3 regions of the Yersinia massiliensis genome follow, and region 2 is predicted to be linked to each of the others. Evidence: predicted binding sites of a transcription regulator. Region 2 holds the regulator's gene; each other region holds the start of a gene.

Region 1 (7,190 bases), 500 kb from region 2:
AAAGCTAGCTAGCATTTGTGCCACCTCTTATTCACCATAAGCAATTCATCATAAGCATAGAAATGTTGCACTAAACTGGTGATTTCTACTTGTGTCCTGCACTGTCGCAAGTAACATAGCAACATCCCCATTTTCTTGGGTTGTTAACTATTTCTATATCAAAACTATTAAAGAGAGAAATCTATGAGCGTAGTGCCTGTAGTCGACGTACTGCAAGGCCGTGCTGCGGTTGACAGTGAAGTCACCGTACGCGGTTGGGTACGTACCCGGAGAGATTCAAAAGCGGGTATCTCCTTCGTTGCTGTTTATGACGGTTCCTGCTTTGACCCGTTACAGGCCGTCGTGAATAATTCTTTGCCAAATTATCAGGATGAAGTGTTGCATCTGACCACTGGCTGTTCAGTTGAAATCACTGGGACCGTCGTGGCATCACCTGGTGAAGGCCAAAGTTTTGAAATCCAAGCTACGGCTATCAAAGTCGTCGGTTGGGTGGATGATCCTGATACCTACCCGATGGCGGCCAAGCGTCACAGCATCGAATATTTACGTGAAGTCGCCCACTTGCGCCCACGCACGAATCTGATTGGCGCGGTTGCCCGTGTTCGCCATACCTTGGCACAAGCCATTCACCGTTTCTTCGATGAAAACGGTTATTTCTGGGTTTCTACGCCGCTTATCACTGCATCAGATACCGAAGGTGCCGGTGAAATGTTCCGTGTCTCGACGTTAGATCTGGAAAACCTGCCACGTACCGATACCGGTGCTATCGATTTCAGCGAGGATTTCTTCGGTAAAGAAGCATTCCTGACAGTATCTGGCCAGTTAAACGGTGAAACCTACGCGAGTGCGTTGTCAAAAGTTTACACCTTCGGCCCCACTTTCCGTGCTGAGAACTCTAATACGAGCCGTCATTTGGCGGAGTTCTGGATGGTAGAACCAGAAGTTGCATTCGCTTCATTGGATGATGTCGCTGGTTTGGCTGAGAAAATGTTGAAATATGTTTTCCAAGCGGTACTGAACGAACGCGCTGATGACATGAAATTCTTCGCAGAACGTGTCGATAAAGATGCCATGGAGCGCTTGCAGCGTTTTGTGACTTCTGACTTCGCTCAGGTTAATTACACTGACGCTATTGAGATCTTACAGGCATCAGGCCAGAAGTTTGAAAATGACGTGTCTTGGGGCATCGATTTATCTTCTGAGCATGAGCGTTATTTGGCAGAGAAACACTTTAAAGCACCGGTCGTGGTTAAAAACTACCCGAAAGACATTAAAGCTTTCTATATGCGTATGAACGATGATGGCAAAACTGTTGCGGCGATGGATGTGTTGGCGCCAGGCATTGGTGAAATCATCGGTGGTTCACAGCGTGAAGAGCGTTTAGATGTGTTGGATGCGCGTCTGGAAGAAATGGGCCTCAATAAAGAAGATTATTGGTGGTATCGTGATCTGCGTCGCTACGGCACTGTACCACATTCAGGGTTTGGGCTAGGATTTGAGCGTTTGATCTCCTATGTAACAGGGGTTCAAAACGTTCGGGATGTTATTCCGTTCCCACGGACACCGAGAAACGCCAGCTTCTAAGTTCGTCATTTAGAAAAAGTTAGTGCAGTTGTATAAATAAAAGCCAGCTCTGCTGGCTTTTGTCATTTTTTAAAGTTCGATCTAAGTCACAAAGTTCCCTTAAATTTACATTTAGTAACACATAGTATCCCAATGAAACATATTCAGGTAATTGGTAGCATTTTCGGTCTGGATTATAAGGTCGGTGAATGGAACACTGCGTTCAGACACAGACGACACCAAACTCTCAACAATAGTTCCAAAAAAATTATTGTCGGCAGTGGCAGGTGTCCGAATAAAACCAATGAGGGTAATAATAATGATGAAGCGCAATATTCTTGCAGTAGTAATCCCAGCATTGTTGGTCGCTGGCGCGGCTAATGCTGCAGAAATCTACAACAAAGACGGCAACAAACTTGACCTGTACGGTAAAGTTGACGCGCGTCACCAGTTCTCTGACAACGCTGGTCAAGACGGCGACGAATCTTATGTTCGTTTCGGCTTCAAAGGTGAAACCCAAATTACTGACCAACTGACCGGTTACGGCCAGTGGGAATACAACATTCAGGCTAACAACGCTGAATCACAAGAAGCTAAAGGCAACAAAACCCGCCTGGGCTTTGCTGGTCTGAAATTTGCTGAATTCGGTTCATTCGACTACGGCCGTAACTACGGCGTAATCTATGACGTCAACGCATGGACTGACATGCTGCCAGTATTCGGTGGCGACTCAATCTCTAACCCTGATAACTACATGACTGGTCGTTCTACTGGTCTGGCTACTTATCGTAACACCAACTTCTTCGGTCTGGTTGACGGTCTGAACTTTGCCCTGCAATACCAAGGCAAAAACGAAAGTGGCCGTGATGGCTTGCTGACTACTCAGAACGGTGACGGCTTCGGTATCTCTTCTACTTATGATATCGGTTACGGCGTGAACTTCGGTGCTGGTTTCTCTACTGCAAACCGTACTACTGCACAGAAAGATGCTCACCTGACTAACGCAACATTTGCTGAAGGCGATAAAGCTCAAGCATGGAACGTTGGTGCTAAATACGACGCTAACAACGTATACCTGGCTGTAATGTATGCTGAAACTCAAAACATGACTCCATTTGGCAATGATTCTGTTGCTAACAAGACTCGTGACATTGAAATCACCGCACAATACCAGTTCGACTTCGGTCTGCGTCCATCACTGGGTTATGTTCAGTCCAAAGGTAAGGACCTGAACAACGCAACTGATGACAACCATGACCTGCTGAAATATGTTTCTGTTGGTACTTACTACGCGTTCAACAAAAACATGACCACTTATGTTGATTACAAAATCAACTTGCTGGACGAAGACAACTTCACTCGTACTAACGGCCTGAACACAGACGACGTTGTTGGTGTTGGCTTGGTTTACCAGTTCTAAGTTAAACTTAATCGAGCAGTTTATCTGCTGACGTAAGTTAAAAAAGACAGGGCTTCGGCTCTGTCTTTTTGTTTCTATCCTTAGTCAATATAGGGATATTCCGCTGCCAATCTTACAATTTTGCTGATTTTTCACCCTGAATCCCCCCGCCTCACAACATTCATTTCTTTTTATCGCAAACGGTTGGCAAAGGCTGAAACTGGCGTTACCCTGATAGCTCTGTTTGCTTAACGCTAAGCCATGGAAGCCTCTGACATGTTTGAAAAAATCACTGCTGCACCTGCGGACCCTATTCTGGGCCTGACCGATATTTTCCGCGCGGATGACCGCCCTAATAAAATCAATCTGGGAATTGGCGTCTACAAAGACGAAACCGGTAAAACGCCGGTACTCACCAGCGTGAAGAAAGCTGAGCAGTATTTGCTGGAAAATGAAGTTACTAAAAACTATCTGAGTATTGATGGCCTACCGGCTTTCGCGAGTTGCACTCAGGAATTATTGTTCGGATCCCAAAGCGCGATTATCGCTGATAAACGTGCACGTACCGCACAAACCCCAGGTGGAACAGGCGGGTTACGTATCGCTGCCGATTTTATCGCACATCAAACCAGTGCCAAACGTGTCTGGGTCAGTAATCCTAGCTGGCCAAACCATAAAAATGTCTTCGCTGCCGCAGGGCTGGAAGTGGTTGAGTATGCCTATTATGATGCAGCGAACCATGCGTTAGACTTCGATGGGCTATTAAATAGCCTGTCAGAAGCTCAGGCTGGCGATGTTGTGTTGTTCCATGGCTGTTGCCATAACCCAACCGGTATCGACCCAACTGAAGCCCAGTGGAGCCAATTAGCTGAGCTCTCTGCCGCGAAAGGTTGGTTACCTCTGTTTGACTTCGCTTACCAAGGCTTTGCCAAAGGTTTGGAAGAAGATGCTCAGGGCCTGCGAATCTTTGCCGCGAAACATCAAGAATTGATCGTTTGCAGCTCATATTCGAAAAACTTTGGTCTGTACAACGAGCGTGTTGGGGCATGTACTGTCGTTGCAGCAAGCAGCGATGTAGCAGATATCGTGTTCAGCCAAGTGAAAGCCGTTATTCGCGCCAACTATTCTAACCCACCAGCCCATGGTGCTTCTGTCGTCGCGACGATTTTGAGCAATCCAGCACTGCGTGCCATTTGGGAACAAGAATTGACCGATATGCGCCAACGCATTCATCGCATGCGTCAGTTGTTTGTTAATACGTTGCAGGAAAAAGGCGCGAAACAAGATTTCAGCTTTATCATTAACCAGAACGGTATGTTCTCGTTCAGTGGGCTGACCAAAGAGCAAGTTTTACGTCTACGTAGTGAGTTCGCTGTTTACGCAGTTAACTCTGGCCGAGTCAACGTTGCGGGTATGACACCTGACAATATGGCTCCATTGTGTGAAGCCATCGTCGCAGTACTTTGATTAGCGCTTGATGATTTGCTCATCAATAAAGGGTACTTCTATGAAGTACCCTTTTTTATTCAGTGATGACCGACGCAGATACAGATAGGCCTAATGGAACATATAATTCGCAAACTCGTCCATTGGCATGGGGCGCCCAAACATATAGCCTTGCAGGTAGTCAACCTTGTGCGCCTGCAAATAGCGCATCTGCGTATCGTTTTCGACTCCCTCAGCAATTGTCTGCAACCCCAACCGAGTCGCCAAATCAATAACGTTCCCCACAATGTGGCTCGATAGCGCATCTGACCCAATCATGCCTACAAAACTTTGGTCTATTTTTATAAAGTCGACTTTAAACTGCTGTAAATAACTCAGGCTAGAATGTCCGGTGCCAAAATCGTCAATCGCTATAAAGACACCAAGCGCATGGAGTTCAGCAAATAATTTATCGGTAATTTCATCTGCAACAATCAACTTTCGTTCAGTTAATTCCAACGTGATATTAATCTTATTACCACCAAATGCTTTAATAAAACGACGGCAGTCATCCACCAAGCTCAGGTCACGGCAATGATTAGCACTAATATTAAAACCAAAGTGAAAACCTTCCGGTAACTGATTTACATAAGGTGCAAATTTTGCGCTGACTTGCTGCATAAGTGAACGAGTCATTGGCACAATAAGCTCACTGTCCTCCGCCATGGGAATAAAATGATTCGGTTGAATCATGCCTTGTCCAGGATGGTGCCATCGCATTAATACTTCACAACCAATCCAGAGTTTCTCTTTACCTGTCACAATTGGTTGCAAGTAAGGAATAAACTCATTGTTTCCTAACGCCTGCTTTAATACCTGCGTGGGTGATGCGGCCCTACCCGATAACCAGAAAACAAGTGCAGCTGACCCGATGCTGACTAAAATAAAGAAGATAAGGCTCCCCTGAGTATATTGCCAGGCATAGGTGAGATATTGTTGGTTTGAAAGCATGGTACTTAACGAATAGGCAAACTTGTCCGATGCCAGATACAGGGACTCCCCTTCCTGATGAGGTTGCCCTTCATGCACCATCCCTTTAGCATCCATCCACTTATGGCCAACGATCAAATTCAATTCAATGTCGCTACTCAGCAAGTTAAGAATACTACGCAGATAATAGCCATCCACGGCAACTAAAATACTGTCATTACCGCGTGCTTTCCTATACACCATCAAAGCACGGTCAGGTGTGACATCATTCCCGGACATTAATTCTAGTTGCCCATCAACGAATACATCTAAATCAAAAGAAGTGGCCAGTGGGCCATATATTGAAGAGCAATAAATGGTCGAGCCTTTTGCAAAAGACACAGAGCGAACATCCGGTGTTATTACCACTTGATCCCGTAGATTCTGCACCACTTGTAAACAAGGTTTCCCTAGCCCAGTTTCAACTTGGATTGCTGCATGCTGTAAATTATTAAATATTTGATCGAAGCGTACCTTAGCCTGTAATAATTTGGCCTCTGCATTTTGATGCATGTTCGCTTTGGTTTGCCCATAAATCACAACGGCACCTAGCAAAAGAAAGAGTATTAATACCATGCAAGAAAAACCAAGCCGGGACAGTAACTTATTATCTCTGAAACGACGAAATGGCATAGTATGTTCCATTGAAAGGCGCTCGTAATATAACGAACTCAAAACGGCAGTTAAAACCGTGCCGCATCACTATCAATTACATTGACTCGTTAATGATTTTTTTATCTGCCAAGAATGCCCCGCCGATATCACTGAAACATTGCACAATCAATGGATATCATCATTATGTAAACAGCACAAATAAATAGCTGACTATTGGTTCACAAAACGCATGAGCCGCCCAATAAATATAACGCAAAAAGGCACCTAACGGTGCCTTCTCTACGATGAGCTATGCCATGATTTAACTGCTGTATATCACCAAATGGCGGGTTCTTCGCGTATAAACGGATTGGTTTGCCGCTCATGCCCTAGCGTGGACATTGGGCCATGACCAGGTATAAAGGTTATATCATCACCCAGCGGCAATAATTTAGTTCGTATGGAATTGATCAGTTGTTGATGGTCGCCGCGCGGGAAGTCACTGCGCCCGACTCCGCCATTAAAGATAACATCACCGACGAGCGCCAAATGACCTTGCTTATCAATAAAGACAATGTGACCCGGCGTATGGCCTGGGCAATGCAAAACTGACAACTCCACCTCACCAACAGTCACTTTGTCGCCTTCTTCCAACCAACGCGTTGGAGTGAAAGCTTTACATTCAGCGAGGCCAAACATTTGGCTTTGAGCCGGCAGCCCTTCTAACCAAAAGATATCTTCTTTCTCTGGACCATAAATGGGAATATCAAAATGCGCAGCGATTTCAGCCGCAGCACCAACATGATCCAAGTGACCATGTGTGAGTAAAACCTGAGTCACAGTGACGCCTTGACGCGCAACTTCAGCGATGATCTTGTCAGCATCACCACCGGGATCAACTAATGCAGCCTGCCCTGTTGCTTCACACCAGATTAAGGTGCAGTTTTGGCTAAAGGCGGTCACAGGGATAATTTGATATTTCATAACACTCCACTCCCAATGCAATATTCAATATCCCCATCATGACTCAAACTGTAGATTCGCTGGTTGGCCAATTTGCACTGATATTTGTGCCACTGCCCTGTGCCTTGAAATCTATTGGGAATATATCCAACTCATTGGCATAAAAATTCGTATTACCAGGATCTTTTCGGCCCAGTATCAATATGCACAAAGTTGC
Region 2 (7,190 bases):
GCTATCAACACGCAAAACAAACTGCAATGAGTAAGCTGATGAAACAAGTCGGTAAACCTTATCGTTGGGGGGGCACCTCTCCGAATACAGGTTTCGATTGTAGTGGGCTTATTTATTACGCGTACAAAGATGTCATCAGAATAAAAATGCCACGCACTGCTAACGAAATGTTTCATTTACGTGATGCCGCACCAGTGAAACGTGCAGAATTAGAGAGCGGTGACCTGGTGTTCTTTAATATCGCCAATCGCGGTGTTGCCGACCATGTCGGTGTTTATTTAGGTAACGGCAAGTTTATTCAGTCACCTCGTACTGGTGAAGAAATTCGTATTAGCATGATGGATAACGACTACTGGCAAGATCATTATGTGGGCGCGCGTCGCGTGGTCACACCTAAAACGATTCGCTAAATCTTCAATCTCCCGATACCCAGCAGATTATTTGCTGGGTGAGTGACCATCAATCGCTTTCTCAATAATGATAACCATTGTGACTCTCCCCCACTCAATAACCACTATTATATTATGGTTATAACTGTCATTCCCGTTGAAAGTTGCTAAAATTAATACCCACAACAAAAATACAACAATTTTGGTTTATCCGCTCTTCGCCACATCATAACCGATGGTTTTTGATGAGATTTGAGGAGCAAACACCCTGAGCAACCCCGAAAGGAGCAAGCAATGTCATTTGAATTACCGGCATTACCTTATGCGCAAAATGCGCTGGAACCACACATTTCAGCTGAAACACTGGAATACCATTATGGCAAGCACCACAACACTTATGTGGTCAACCTTAATAATCTAATTAAAGATACAGAGTTTGCTGGCAAAACGCTGGAAGAGATCGTGAAAACATCTAGTGGCGGTATTTTTAACAATGCTGCTCAGGTTTGGAACCATACCTTCTATTGGCATTGTCTGTCGCCGAATGGTGGTGGTGAACCTCAGGGTAAAGTAGCTGACGCCATAAATCAGTCATTTGGGTCTTTTGCTGATTTTAAAACGCAATTTACCGATGCTGCGGTTAAAAATTTTGGTGCTGGTTGGACTTGGTTGGTCAAAAAAGCAGACGGTTCACTGGCCATTGTCAGTACATCGAATGCGGCTACCCCGCTGACCACCAACGATAAACCGTTACTGACTGTAGATGTATGGGAACACGCTTATTATATCGACTACCGCAATGCGCGGCCTAAATACCTGGAAAACTTCTGGGCGCTGGTGAATTGGTCTTTCGTTGAGACGAATTTAGCCTGATAAGGCGAATAAACGCGAGAGGATGTGTTGATACATCAGTATCACTAAAATCGATAACCATAATAAGGGCGGGTAAACCGCCCTACTTGTCACGCTATACCGGCAAGCGGTTGACTTAATTCATTACCGCCACGAAGCTAAAGGCAATAATCATTGCCAATGCACCAACAGTCGTAATCAGCGACATTTTCAGATTGGTATCCATAAAAACTCCTCAGCCGGTCAATTTGTAGTAGGGAAAAGGCACATAGTTAGTGTGTTAAATTATCTTCCCACAATTCAGAAAAAAAATCTTCTGCTCATTACTCACTTTATAACTTTGATTACCCCTTTCACTTTTCCTCCAGATCAGCCAAAATTCGCAGTTCATAACTGCATACTGGCCAATAACGTCCAACAAATACTCTCAGACAGCCCGCTGATTCCATTTTCCAGCCTAATAATATGCTTCTGTCTGAATGGTTTCGAGTATGTAGGCAAACGATTAACAAAATACTGACCTGCTGTAACAGGTGAGCTTAGGAGTTATTTTTTATATGGCAACGATTAAAGATGTGGCCAAACACGCGGGTGTGTCCACCACCACCGTTTCGCACGTGATTAACAAAACTCGTTTCGTCGCCGAAAATACTAAGGCTGCCGTGTGGGCGGCCATTAAAGAACTGCATTATTCGCCCAGTGCTGTGGCCCGCAGTTTGAAAGTTAATCACACAAAATCCATCGGCTTGTTAGCAACCTCCAGCGAAGCCCCCTATTTTGCCGAAGTAATAGAAGCGGTTGAAAACAGTTGTTATAGCAAAGGCTACACGCTGATTCTATGTAACTCTCATAATAATCTGGATAAGCAAAAAGCGTATCTGGCGATGTTGGCGCAAAAGCGTGTCGATGGGTTATTAGTGATGTGTTCAGAATATCCAGAGCAACTTCTTGGGATGCTGGAAGACTATCGCAATATCCCGATGGTGGTGATGGATTGGGGTACAGCGCGGGGTGATTTTACTGACTCTATTATTGATAATGCTTTTGAAGGCGGTTATTTGGCCGGTCGCTATCTTATTGAACGCGGCCATCGCGATATTGGTGCCATTCCGGGGCAGTTATCTCGTAACACCGGCGGAGGTCGCCATCAAGGCTTCCTTAAGGCATTGGAAGAAGCGAATATTGAGCTGCGTGATGAGTGGGTAGTTCAAGGCGATTTCGAGCCAGAATCAGGCTATAAGGCCATGCATCAAATTCTGACACAAAAACATCGTCCAACGGCCGTATTTTGTGGCGGAGATATTATGGCGATGGGCGCGATTTGTGCAGCCGATGAATTGGGCCTGCGAGTGCCACAAGATATTTCGGTGATAGGGTATGACAACGTGCGTAATGCGCGCTATTTCTCACCAGCACTGACCACCATTCATCAACCCAAAGAACGATTAGGTGAAACGGCATTTGCCATGTTGCTCGATCGTATCGTCAGCAAGCGCGAAGACCCACAGACCATTGAAGTTCACCCGAAACTGGTTGAGCGACGTTCTGTTGCTGATGGTCCGTTCCGCGACTACCGCCGTTAATCAAACTCTGCCGGTAATGACTCATCTTCCGGCGCAAAAAACATCTATTTGGTAACGCCCTGCTGCCAGTAGCAAACTTCGCTACCGGCGGCACTATCGTGCGGTCAATCACAGCGCAATCACTCATTTTCGTCTTTCAGCCACTCATCATTCAATGTGACACTGTCACCCAAATATTCAAGTAACCAAGCCAACGCGGGTGAATGGTTATTTTGCTCCCAAGTCATGCAGCAAGGGCTATCTGGTAAGGGTTCTGTCAACGTCAAAGCAGCTAACTTCCCTTGTGCAATCAGTGGTGAAACCATATGAGTCGGTACCATGCCTACGCATAAGCCTGCACACAGGCAATCAATCCCTGTCACCCAGTCCGGTACCACCAGCCGCTGCTGATTATCAAGTGTCCAAGTGTCTCGCTTGGGTAGATTCTGCGCGGTATCCTCCAAACATAATGAGGGAAATGGCCGTAACTGGTCATCGGTCAAAGGCCCTGTTAACTGGGCCAACGGATGTTCAACACTCACAACACACTGCCAGCTCAAAAATCCCATATCGCGAAATACAAACCGCCCGCCAACAGGCACAGCGCGAGTCGCGCCAATGGCCATTTCTGCTTGCCCGTCGACTAACACATCCCATACGCCATTGAACACTTCATAGCGTACCCGCAATTCAATATCGGGAAAATGCCGATAGAAATCTAAGATTAAGCGGCGGCTGCGAGCTGGCTTAACGATTTTATCTATCACGATGGTCAATTCCCCCCGCCAACCATTCGCGACTTGCTGGCACTGTCGACGTGTGCCATTCATTTTTTTGATAACATCACGCGCTTCCTTGATAAAAATTGCGCCTGCAGCCGTTAATTCGACGTCACGATGCCGCCGTTCAAACAGTGGCACCGCGAGCCACTCTTCAAGTTGACGCACGGTATAACTTATCGCCGACGGTACACGGTGCAATTCTTGTGCAGCGGCACTGAAACTTCCAGTACGCGCGACAGCATCCACTACATCCAGTGAGTATTCAGACCACATTAACTCCACCTCTGCTGCTCAACCATTTAGATATCAAATATATTGATAGCATGGTGCAAATATTACCGTTTCACAACAGATTATCTTGCCGGATAGAATGCCCTCCGCAATAAATTGCCTATAACAATGCATTTACAACAATCGTCATAACAGCCATTTTCTGTCGCACCTGCAAAAAAATGTCCCCATCGAGATATCAAGAATGAAAACAACGTCTAGCTTCATGTTCTATCTGGCCGGTTTAAGCATGCTAGGTTATCTGGCCACCGATATGTATTTGCCAGCCTTCGGCGCAATGCAACAAGAACTGCAAACTTCAGCAGGGGCCATTAGTGCCAGTTTGAGTATTTTCTTGGCGGGTTTCGCAATAGCTCAGCTTATTTGGGGACCGGTCTCGGATAAATTAGGCCGTAAGCCGGTGCTGTTAGCGGGTTTAGGGCTATTTGCCATCGGGTGCTTAGGGATTTTATGGGTTGAAACCGCCTCACAATTATTGATCCTACGTTTCATTCAGGCAGTGGGCGTCTGTTCTGCGGCCGTAAGTTGGCAGGCTTTAGTGGTAGATCGCTATCGCGATGGCAAAGCCAACCGTGTGTTCGCGACCATTATGCCTTTGGTGGCGTTATCTCCGGCACTGGCCCCTCTCCTCGGTGCATGGTTGTTAAATCACTTCAGTTGGCGCTCTATTTTTGTGGTACTGCTGGTCGTCACATTGCTGCTCTTGATCCCAACCGTACGCCTTAAAGAACGCAATAAATCCGTCAACGAAAAGAATCAACAATCTATCACGACGATCAGTTTCTGGCAGTTGCTGAAATCACCGGTATTTAGCGGCAACGTCATGATGTTCGCCGCCTGTAGTGCCGGTTTTTTTGCTTGGTTAACCGGTTCACCTTTTATTCTGGGTGACATGGGTTACGGCCCGAATACCATTGGTTTGAGCTATGTACCGCAAACTTTAGCCTTCCTCTTGGGAGGATTCAGTTGTCGTAGCGCACTCACCCGTATTAAAGGAAATACGTTATTACCTTGGCTATTGGCGGGATATAGTGCCAGCATGATCGCGCTTTATTTCATCGCCACTTTAACCACACCCTCACTGGTTAGTTTACTTATTCCCTTCTGCATAATGGCGCTTGTCAATGGTGCCTGCTACCCTATTATCGTAGCAAATGCGTTAATGCCTTTTCCTGCGAATACGGGGAAAGCAGCCGCACTGCAAAACACGCTTCAGCTAGGTTTATGCTTTATTGCCAGCATGCTAGTTTCAGCGTTTGTCAGTCGCGCGTTGTTAGCCACTGTCACTGTCATGCTGTCGACGGTGGTATTAGCACTATTGGGATATAGCATTCATTGCTATGCATTACGAAAAGATAAAAAGGTATTAATTACCAATAAAAATAGTCACTAAGCGGCATAAATGCCGAGCGAGATTTAGTATTGAGAAAGCGACTCGGCAAGCCTATACACGATTAAACCGATTACAATATCATTAAAAAATAGCATTACCTGAAGTTCTTTCTGTGCGCGTGGATTGCGTCACATTTAACCTTAAGGATGAGTCACCCTAAAACAAAACATAATTAGGGTTTCTTCGTAATCTTCCTCTTTGCCCAATGTATTGGCGTTGCAGTGATTTTAGTCCGTACCACGACACCGCTGCGGCATCAAGTACAAGGGTATATCCGTAACGGATATCAGACACCAAGGTTCATCAGCCGAATTGGTATGTCCTCGCGCATATAGACCATTATCGCGGGCCATAAGTCAGAAGAAAGTGATGGAGAAGCTATGAGTTCATCCTGTTTAGAAGACCAGAGCATTCAAGAAAATCCGTGGTTTCGCATTGTGCAAGAGATGTTGAGCCAGGCTGATATTGAAATCAATGGCTCACGCCCTTTCGACATTAGAGTCAATAACCCAGATTTTTTTAAGCGGGTATTACAAGAAGGATCTTTGGCATTAGGTGAGAGTTATATGGATGGCTGGTGGGAATGTGATCGCTTGGATATTTTTTTCCAACGTGTACTCCGTGCTGGCCTAGAACATCAACTCCCACACCATCTCAAAGATACTTTACGTGTTGCTGCCGCTCGCGTGATCAATCTGCAATCCAAGAGACGTGCATGGATAGTGGGCAAAGAGCATTATGACTTAGGTAATGACCTCTTTAGCCTTATGCTTGATCCCAATATGCAATATTCCTGTGGCTATTGGAAAGACGCCACGACCCTTGAACAGGCACAAGAAAACAAGTTGCGGATGATCTGCGAGAAGCTGCAATTAGCGCCGGGTATGAAGTTGCTCGATATTGGTTGTGGTTGGGGTGGGCTCGCCGCTTATGCTGCCCGTCACTACGGCGTGTCCGTCTCAGGCGTCACTATTTCAGCCGAACAACAAAAGCTGGCGCAAAAACGGTGCGAAGGGTTGGATGTCACCATTTTGCTGCAAGACTATCGTGACTTGAATCAGCAGTTTGATCGTATTGTGTCCGTTGGGATGTTCGAACATGTTGGGCCAAAGAATTATCACACCTACTTTGATGTGGTTAACCGCAACTTGAAACCTGATGGTTTATTTTTACTGCACACCATTGGCGCTAACCGTACTGACCTGAGCATTGACCCTTGGATTAATAAATATATCTTCCCTAATGGTTGCTTACCGTCAGTAAAACATATTGCTCAAGCCAGCGAACCTTATTTCATTATGGAGGATTGGCATAACTTCGGTGCAGATTATGACCGAACCTTAATGGCTTGGTATACGCGTTTTCAAGCGGCGTGGCCAATTTTGGCAGAGAATTACTCAGCTCGATTTGAACGTATGTTTAGCTATTATCTGAATGCTTGTGCGGGGGCATTCCGAGCCAGAGATATTCAATTATGGCAAATCCTGTTTAGCCCCAATGGCGTAGATGGTGGTATCCGAGTTCCCCGCTAAAACGATATTTCAAATGAAACAGGGGGAATCCCCCCTGTTTCAACACTAACTTTTCATGGATGCTGGCTTTATTCTTGGGCTATTCGCGAACTGCTTTTTCTGCCGATTCAGCCGCTCGTGCAATATCACGCTGTGCCAATACCCGTTCAACTGTATCGACCACAGCTTGAGTTTGCGGGTCTATTTCAATATTGACTCGATTCCCTAACCGTTTTTTACCTAAAGTTGTACGCGCCAAGGTTTCCGGTATCAAATGCACACAAAAACGATTATTCACGACTTCACCAATCGTCAGGCTGATGCCATCGATACCGATAAAACCTTTATGCAACACATACTTCATCAAATCATCGCTAGGCATGCGAAACCAGATCTGACGATTATTTTCT
Region 3 (7,190 bases), 1.6 Mb from region 2:
TTTAAAGCGGGCGAATATGTCGATTTGGGCGGCGTAGCGGGGACCGTGGTACAGGTACAGATATTCTCAACGACCTTACGCACTGTTGATGACAAAATCATCGTCGTGCCTAATGGCAAGATTATCGCTAATAACATCATCAATACCAGCCGTGAACCAAACCGCCGCACTGATATGGTTATCGGCGTAGCTTATGACGCAGATATTGATGTAGTGAAGAAAGTACTGGGTGACATCATTGCTGCTGATAAACGTGTGATGCAGGATAAAGGTGTGACGGTTCGTCTCAATGAGATGGCGGCATCCTCACTGAACTTCACGGTACGAGTCTGGACCACCAATGGCGACGCGGCAGATGTTTACTGGGATCTGCTGGAGAACTTCAAACGCGCATTAGATGCCCATAAAATAGGTATTCCATTCCCGCAGATGGATGTGCATTTGCATCAAACCGCCCAAGCGGAATCTAACCCGTCCGCATAACAACCGGAACGTGGTAAGTCCTGTCAAAGCGGGCTGATATTGGCCCGTTTCTTTTGACTTCTTTATGTTGACGCCCCTATCTATCCATTATTAGCTCTACTTATAGCTGATAAGAATTATCAATTTCCTCTGATGATTATCTCCCCGTACTATGCTGCTAATGGCTCGCCACACTCCTTTGCTATTTCCAATTATTATTTAAAGGTAACAGTATGTTAGCTGTATTTTTGCAAGGCTTTGCTCTCAGTGCCGCGATGATTTTGCCCCTCGGGCCGCAAAATGCCTTCGTGATGAATCAGGGTATCAAGCGTCAACATCATTTAATGAGCGCATCGTTATGTGCCTTGAGCGATATCATCCTCATTTGCGCTGGGATTTTTGGCGGCAGTGCATTACTGAGTCGCTCACCATTACTCTTAGCCTTGGTCACTTGGGGTGGGGTGGCTTTCTTGCTGTGGTATGGCTGGGGCGCATTAGTGGCCGCTTGGCGAGGGGGGAATGCCGCGTCTTCTGGCGCTGCAGGTGTACAAGGGCGCTGGCCTATCGTGGTGACATTGCTGGCGGTCACTTGGCTCAACCCTCATGTGTATCTCGATACGTTTGTGGTACTCGGTAGCCTAGGGGGGCAATTATTACCAGATGTGCGTCCGTGGTTTGCGCTGGGAGCCGTGAGTGCCTCTATCGCTTGGTTTTTTGCACTGGCGCTGTTAGCCGCATGGCTATCGCCTTGGCTTAATCGGCCCACCTCGCAGCGGATCATTAACTTACTGGTGGGGGGCGTGATGTGGTTTATTGCCTTTCAGTTAGCACTGCAGGGGTTAAATCTGTGAGTTTTTATCATTAATCCGAATCCCATACTTCGGAAGATATGCTACGTTTGATGGGTTAGTGGATGACCGATGGCAAATTAATCACTCTGCCAATAGGATTCTCGCAAGTGTAATTAACTGCAAATATATTTGTGGCTGCTTGGATTCACTGGTTATCTGGCTGACGTAGACTGATTTGTCATGCATATCTTAGGAGGCACCGTGAAGTTGAAGACATTGGCTTTGGCCGCAATGATGGGATTAGGGACGTTACCTTTGGCGCTGCAAGTTCAGGCTGCCGAAGTGCCAGAAGGGCCGCATGTTGTCACCTCCGGTACGGCCAGTGTGGATGCTACACCGGATATTGCGACTATCGCCATTGAGGTAAGTGTATCGGCCAAAGATGCGGCAGACGCCAAAAAACAGGCAGATACCCGCGTTGCACAATATTTTGATTTCCTGCGTAAAAGTGGCATTGAAAAGAAAGATATCAATGCGGCGAATATTCGTACACAACCTGAATATGATTATCAGAAAACCGGCGAAGCGGTATTAAAAGGCTACCGTGCAGTGCGTCAAGTTCAGGTAACGCTTCGTCAGTTGGACAAGTTGAACGAGTTGTTGGATGGGGCATTAAAATCAGGTCTGAATGAGATTCGCGCGGTCGAACTCGGCGTCGCAAACCCAGAGACTTATCGTGAACAGGCCCGTAAAAAAGCCATTGAAAACGCCATTAGCCAAGCCGGTTCTTTAGCCGATGGTTTTAAGGTCAAGCTGGGGCCCGTTTATAGCATTCGTTATCATGTCGCGAACTACCAGCCAATGCCAGTAGCACGTATGTTTAAGAGCGCTGAAGCGGCACCTGCCACCGATGCAGCTCAAACCTACGAGCAACAGACCATTCATTTCGATGATCAAGTCGATGTGGTGTTTGAGCTGCAAACAGCGACCAGCGCCGCTAAATAATTCAATCCTGCCTTAAGACCTGACGCCCATAAGATAAAAGGGCGTCAGTGACCTTTCTCATTGTGCGACTTTCTGGTGCAAAGCGGTGCCAGAACAACATACGCCGCTGGCGTAAACCCGGTGTCAGATCGATTAACTCACCTGAAGCCAACTCTTTTTCGATTTGCAGATGCGGGATCATACAGCAGGTGGTGCCTTGCCTTGCCAACTGAACAAAGGCTTCCGATGAATTAACGATATGGCAGGGAACGCTGCCAGGCGATAAATCAAAATTCTGCTGTAAAAATGCCTGATGCATATCATCCAAATGGTCAAAGGCCACGGCAGGGGCTTTCAGCAGAGCCGAGCGGGTGACGCCATTGGGGAAATAACGTTCCGCGAAGGGTTTAGAGGCAACAAACAGATAATCCAATGCCCCCAGTTGATCGACCAAACAGCTTGGTAAGGGTTGCGGCTGGATACTGACTGCCCCGACCACTTCACCACGGCGCAACCGCTCCTGTGTTCGCGTTTCATCTTCGACCTGTAAATTTAACCGAATAGGGGAATCGGCCAGTACCGGCTTTAATGCGGGCAACAGCCAAGTTGCCAGACTGTCGGCGTTTACCGCCAATGACAACAGCAATGGCGTATCTACACCAGTATCATTGCCGAGCCACTCTTCTTCCAACAACTCAACTTGATGCAGCAACGCGAGCAATTTCTGCCCTTGCTCAGTCGGACGAGGGGGAACGGTGCGCACTAACAATGGCTGACCGAACAGATTCTCCAACTGCTTGATGCGTTGAGATACCGCCGATTGTGTGATGCAGAGTTTTTGTGCAGCGCGTTCAAAACCGCGTTCACGGATCACCGCGTCCAGCGCTTGTAGCGTACGGTAGTCTGGGCGTTTCATCGGAGTCATCTCTCCAAAAATTTAGTCGATAGGGCACTATGCCACATTTTGGTCATTTTGTTTTGGCTGATGATGAAAGTCCCCGCCACAAATAAACCGATATAACTGTGATCCAGCTAGAAATAACCGCGTCCTATGCCTGTTTTATTGCGGCGTTTTATTCTGCGCATGTTCTATAATGGATTCAGTTTTTCATCTCATAGGCAGTGACTCACCATGACTCAGGACGAACTAAAAAAAGCAGTGGGCTGGGCAGCATTAGATTATGTCAAGCCTGGCACTATCGTTGGCGTAGGGACTGGCTCCACCGCCGCGCACTTTATTGATGCCCTTGGTTCCATCAAAGATAAAATTGAAGGAGCAGTTTCCAGCTCTGATGCCTCTACCGCCAAACTAAAAAGTTACGGTATTCAGGTCTTTGATTGCAACGAAGTGGATGTACTGGATATCTACGTTGATGGCGCTGATGAAATCAACGGCCATATGCAGATGATTAAAGGCGGTGGCGCGGCGCTAACGCGCGAGAAAATTATTGCGGCCATTGCGCGTAAGTTTATTTGCATCGCAGATGCGACCAAACAGGTGGATGTGCTGGGTAAATTCCCATTGCCAGTCGAAGTGATCCCGATGGCGCGTTCTTACGTCGCCCGTGAATTGGTTAAGCTGGGCGGGTTACCTGAATATCGCCAAAATGTGCTGACGGATAACGGTAACGTTATTTTGGATGTCCACAATCTGACGATTTTAGATGCCATTGCCTTAGAGAATAAAATCAATGGTATTGCTGGTGTGGTGACGGTTGGATTATTTGCCAACCGTGGCGCTGATGTCGCTCTGATTGGCACCGCTGATGGTGTTAAAACGATAACGCTCTGATCGGCCAAATCAATCGGCTGGATTATTTTCAGGATAAGGTGCGGCCGCTTTGTCCTGAAAATTTTCACCTTTAATTATCTTTTCTTAAAAACGTTAAATTTGGTGATATATATCACATTTCGTCATTTCAATTTCTTAACCTGCCATTAACCCTCTTGCCGCTAGTTTTTTATTCCATAAATTAACATTCGCAGTGGTTGTTATGCTGAGAGGTAGGCAATCGTTTGTATTGCTGCTCGCGTAATATTTGTTATGTTGACAGGGTGCTGACCGAATTCATTCGATAGCGGCAGCCACATCTGAAGTCTGAAAATAGGGTCGGGGACATGGCAAAAGTATCACTGGAGAAAGACAGAATTAAGTTTCTGTTAGTGGAAGGGGTGCACCAGAGCACAGTTGATAATCTGCGTGCAGCCGGATATAGCAATATTGAATACCATAAAGGTGCCTTAGACACCGAATCACTGAAAGAATCTATTCGTGATGCCCACTTCATCGGAATTCGATCGCGCACGCATCTGTCCGAAGAAGTTTTTGCTGCAGCAGAAAAATTGGTTGCAGTCGGTTGTTTCTGTATCGGTACAAATCAGGTTGATTTAACGGCGGCGACCAAGCGCGGTGTGCCGGTATTCAATGCGCCTTTCTCCAATACCCGTTCGGTTGCCGAAATGGTACTGGGCGAGCTACTGTTGATGTTCCGGGGCATTCCGTCGGCTAACGCCAAAGCGCATCGCGGCGAGTGGAATAAACTGGCTGTCGGTTCCTATGAGGCCCGTGGTAAAAAACTGGGTATCATCGGTTATGGTCATATCGGTACGCAGCTGGGTATTCTGGCTGAAAGTGTTGGTATGAAAGTGTTCTTCTACGATATCGAAAATAAATTGTCGTTAGGGAATGCACAACAGGTTCGCCATCTGTCTGATTTGCTGAACATGAGTGATGTGATTAGTTTGCATGTGCCTGAAAATCACTCCACCAAAAATATGATTGGCCCTGAGCAGTTGGCTCTGATGAAGCCAGGTGCAATGCTGATTAACGCCTCTCGCGGGACTGTTGTTGATATTCCAGCGCTGTGTGAAGTGTTGGCGAGTAATCATTTGGCTGGTGCGGCAATTGACGTATTCCCTGAAGAGCCAGCCACCAATAAAGACCCGTTCAACTCACCATTGTGTGAGTTTGATAACGTCTTATTGACGCCACATATTGGCGGTTCGACTCAAGAAGCGCAGGAAAATATCGGTGATGAAGTCGCCGGCAAACTGGCTAAGTATTCCGATAACGGCTCAACACTGTCTGCGGTTAACTTCCCAGAGGTTTCGCTGCCTGCTCATGGCGATAATACTCGTCGTTTGCTGCATATTCATGAGAACCGTCCTGGCATCCTGACCAGCATTAACAAAATTTTTGCTGAACAGAACGTCAACATTGCTGCGCAGTATCTGCAAACCAGCGCTGAAATCGGCTACGTTGTCATCGACGTTGAAACAGATGATGAAGAAAATGCAGAAAGAGCGTTGCAAGCAATGAAGGCTATCCCAGGGACTATCCGCGCACGCTTACTGTATTAATCTTAGCGGCGAAGATAGTGGCTCATGCCTAATAACCCGATATCGGTTGATATCGGGTTTTTTAATGCCTAAATACGATCTTTTACCATTTCCATACTTTTTCAGGGGTCACTATCTCTGGCAAAGGCACATCCCAATGTTCATTCGGTAAATGCTCGACTTGCTGGCAGTCATGAGCCAACCCAATAGGATAGGGGCCGCCTTGTTGCCAGTGTTGCAGTGTGCGGTCATAAAACCCGCCTCCCATACCTAAACGCTGACCATGGTGGTCAAACGCCACCAATGGCGTTATCACCACATCCAATTGATTGAGCGGTAGAACCTCCCGTACATCGAGCTGCGGTTCAAGGATTTTTAAGCGGTTACGGATGAGTAAACTATCAGGACGATAATGAAGAAAGAGCAGATGACCGGGGCTGAATGGGTGTAGCACCGGCAGGTAAACCTGCTTATTTTGCTGCCACAACAATGCAATGATTGGCGCGGTATTAAGCTCGCCATCAAAAGAAAGAAATATCGCAATGTTGCTGGCTTGCTGAATTTTTTCATGCGCAGCGAAATGATTGGCGGCCGAATGGGCTGCATGCTGTTGCTGTTCGGGGGTTAATCGACGCCGACGCTCACGAATTGCTTGGCGAACACTTTGTCTTTCTAGGGCATGCTGCTCAAAGGCATCTTGTGGATTCAAGGACATGTGATTGACTTAACAGCGAAAAATAGCGTGTGTCAAAACGAACGTGGTAACTGAAACTGACCGTTACCCGATAAGAAAGGGATCTCCGAGATGCCGCTGCTGGCTGTAACCCTTGAACCCATGGTTCAAGGTGAACGCAGCGTCGCAACCTTAAGGCTTCTCGGCGGACCGAGCATGCGCACCGGTTACGGAGGCACTACATTCTGTTGGTATTAAATATCGGCTCAGGGGACTGGCCCGCTGGCAAACATCTCAGAGAAATTCTTTACTCCCTACTGAATCTATCATTCAACAGAGATTTATTCAAATTGTGCATCCTGACGTTCAGAGATGCGACCTTGTTCAAGCAACGCCTGTTCAATGGTCTGTTGTAACATCCGAATACGTTGTTCCATATTGGATGCATAGTCGCGAGTTTTCAACCTTTCCTGAGCTAATTCGTGACAAACGTTCAATGCCGCGATAAAAACTAACTGCTCTGTATTGGTGACCCTAGTGCGAACTTTAAGATCTTGCAACCGTTGGTTAAGATCTTCTGCTGCCATGTTCAACGCATCTTGTTGTTCTGGCGGGCAGTTGACTCTTAACGAGCGACCAAAAATTTGAATATCTACCGGTTGTGCAGACATGCCACCTTCCTGACTAATTTTTGCGCTAGCCTTGAAAACCAGAGGCAAATTGCTCGTAGCGTCAAAGCGGGCGTCACTATATATACCTCAATACCAAGATACAACCACTTTGTGGCTATGCGTTTTCTGGTATAGGGACTGAGCTTGATGGTAGCATAACATGAACTTATCCAGCCAACGATGACCAATACGCATGTCTATAGAGAATACATTACCAACTTATCAATCCGTTGCCCTGGCACTGAACCAGCAAGCAGTGGCTTTAACCCC

The links. Region 2 encodes PurR, which represses purine synthesis genes. Its sites were predicted from a motif close to CANGCAAACGTTTGCNTG; they were not measured.
Region 1: the regulator PurR is predicted to act here: its motif matches at 3,156-3,173, upstream of DA391_RS14300 (amino acid aminotransferase).
Region 3: the regulator PurR is predicted to act here: its motif matches at 4,243-4,260, upstream of serA (phosphoglycerate dehydrogenase).

The regions. Positions count from the first base shown of each region.
Region 1 is NZ_CP028487.1:3,040,831-3,048,020, forward strand. Features, by position in the region: gene pncB (nicotinate phosphoribosyltransferase) at 1-12, shown strand, start outside; gene asnS (asparagine--tRNA ligase) at 184-1,584, shown strand; gene ompF (porin OmpF) at 1,886-2,983, shown strand; gene DA391_RS14300 (amino acid aminotransferase) at 3,239-4,429, shown strand; gene DA391_RS14305 (EAL domain-containing protein) at 4,520-6,049, opposite strand; gene DA391_RS14310 (MBL fold metallo-hydrolase) at 6,347-6,994, opposite strand; gene DA391_RS14315 (YcbK family protein) at 7,147-7,190, opposite strand, start outside.
Region 2 is NZ_CP028487.1:2,537,435-2,544,624, forward strand. Features, by position in the region: gene DA391_RS11850 (C40 family peptidase) at 1-410, shown strand, start outside; gene sodB (superoxide dismutase [Fe]) at 684-1,262, shown strand; gene DA391_RS11860 (YnhF family membrane protein) at 1,378-1,467, opposite strand; gene purR (HTH-type transcriptional repressor PurR) at 1,799-2,824, shown strand; gene punR (DNA-binding transcriptional activator PunR) at 2,944-3,858, opposite strand; gene punC (purine nucleoside transporter PunC) at 4,061-5,269, shown strand; gene cfa (cyclopropane fatty acyl phospholipid synthase) at 5,650-6,801, shown strand; gene DA391_RS11885 (riboflavin synthase) at 6,881-7,190, opposite strand, start outside.
Region 3 is NZ_CP028487.1:952,263-959,452, forward strand. Features, by position in the region: gene mscS (small-conductance mechanosensitive channel MscS) at 1-483, shown strand, start outside; gene argO (arginine exporter ArgO) at 696-1,313, shown strand; gene DA391_RS04330 (oxidative stress defense protein) at 1,515-2,258, shown strand; gene DA391_RS04335 (LysR family transcriptional regulator ArgP) at 2,260-3,153, opposite strand; gene rpiA (ribose-5-phosphate isomerase RpiA) at 3,370-4,029, shown strand; gene serA (phosphoglycerate dehydrogenase) at 4,356-5,597, shown strand; gene DA391_RS04350 (5-formyltetrahydrofolate cyclo-ligase) at 5,680-6,291, opposite strand; RNA gene ssrS (6S RNA) at 6,370-6,553, opposite strand; gene zapA (cell division protein ZapA) at 6,591-6,920, opposite strand; gene DA391_RS04365 (YecA family protein) at 7,114-7,190, shown strand, end outside.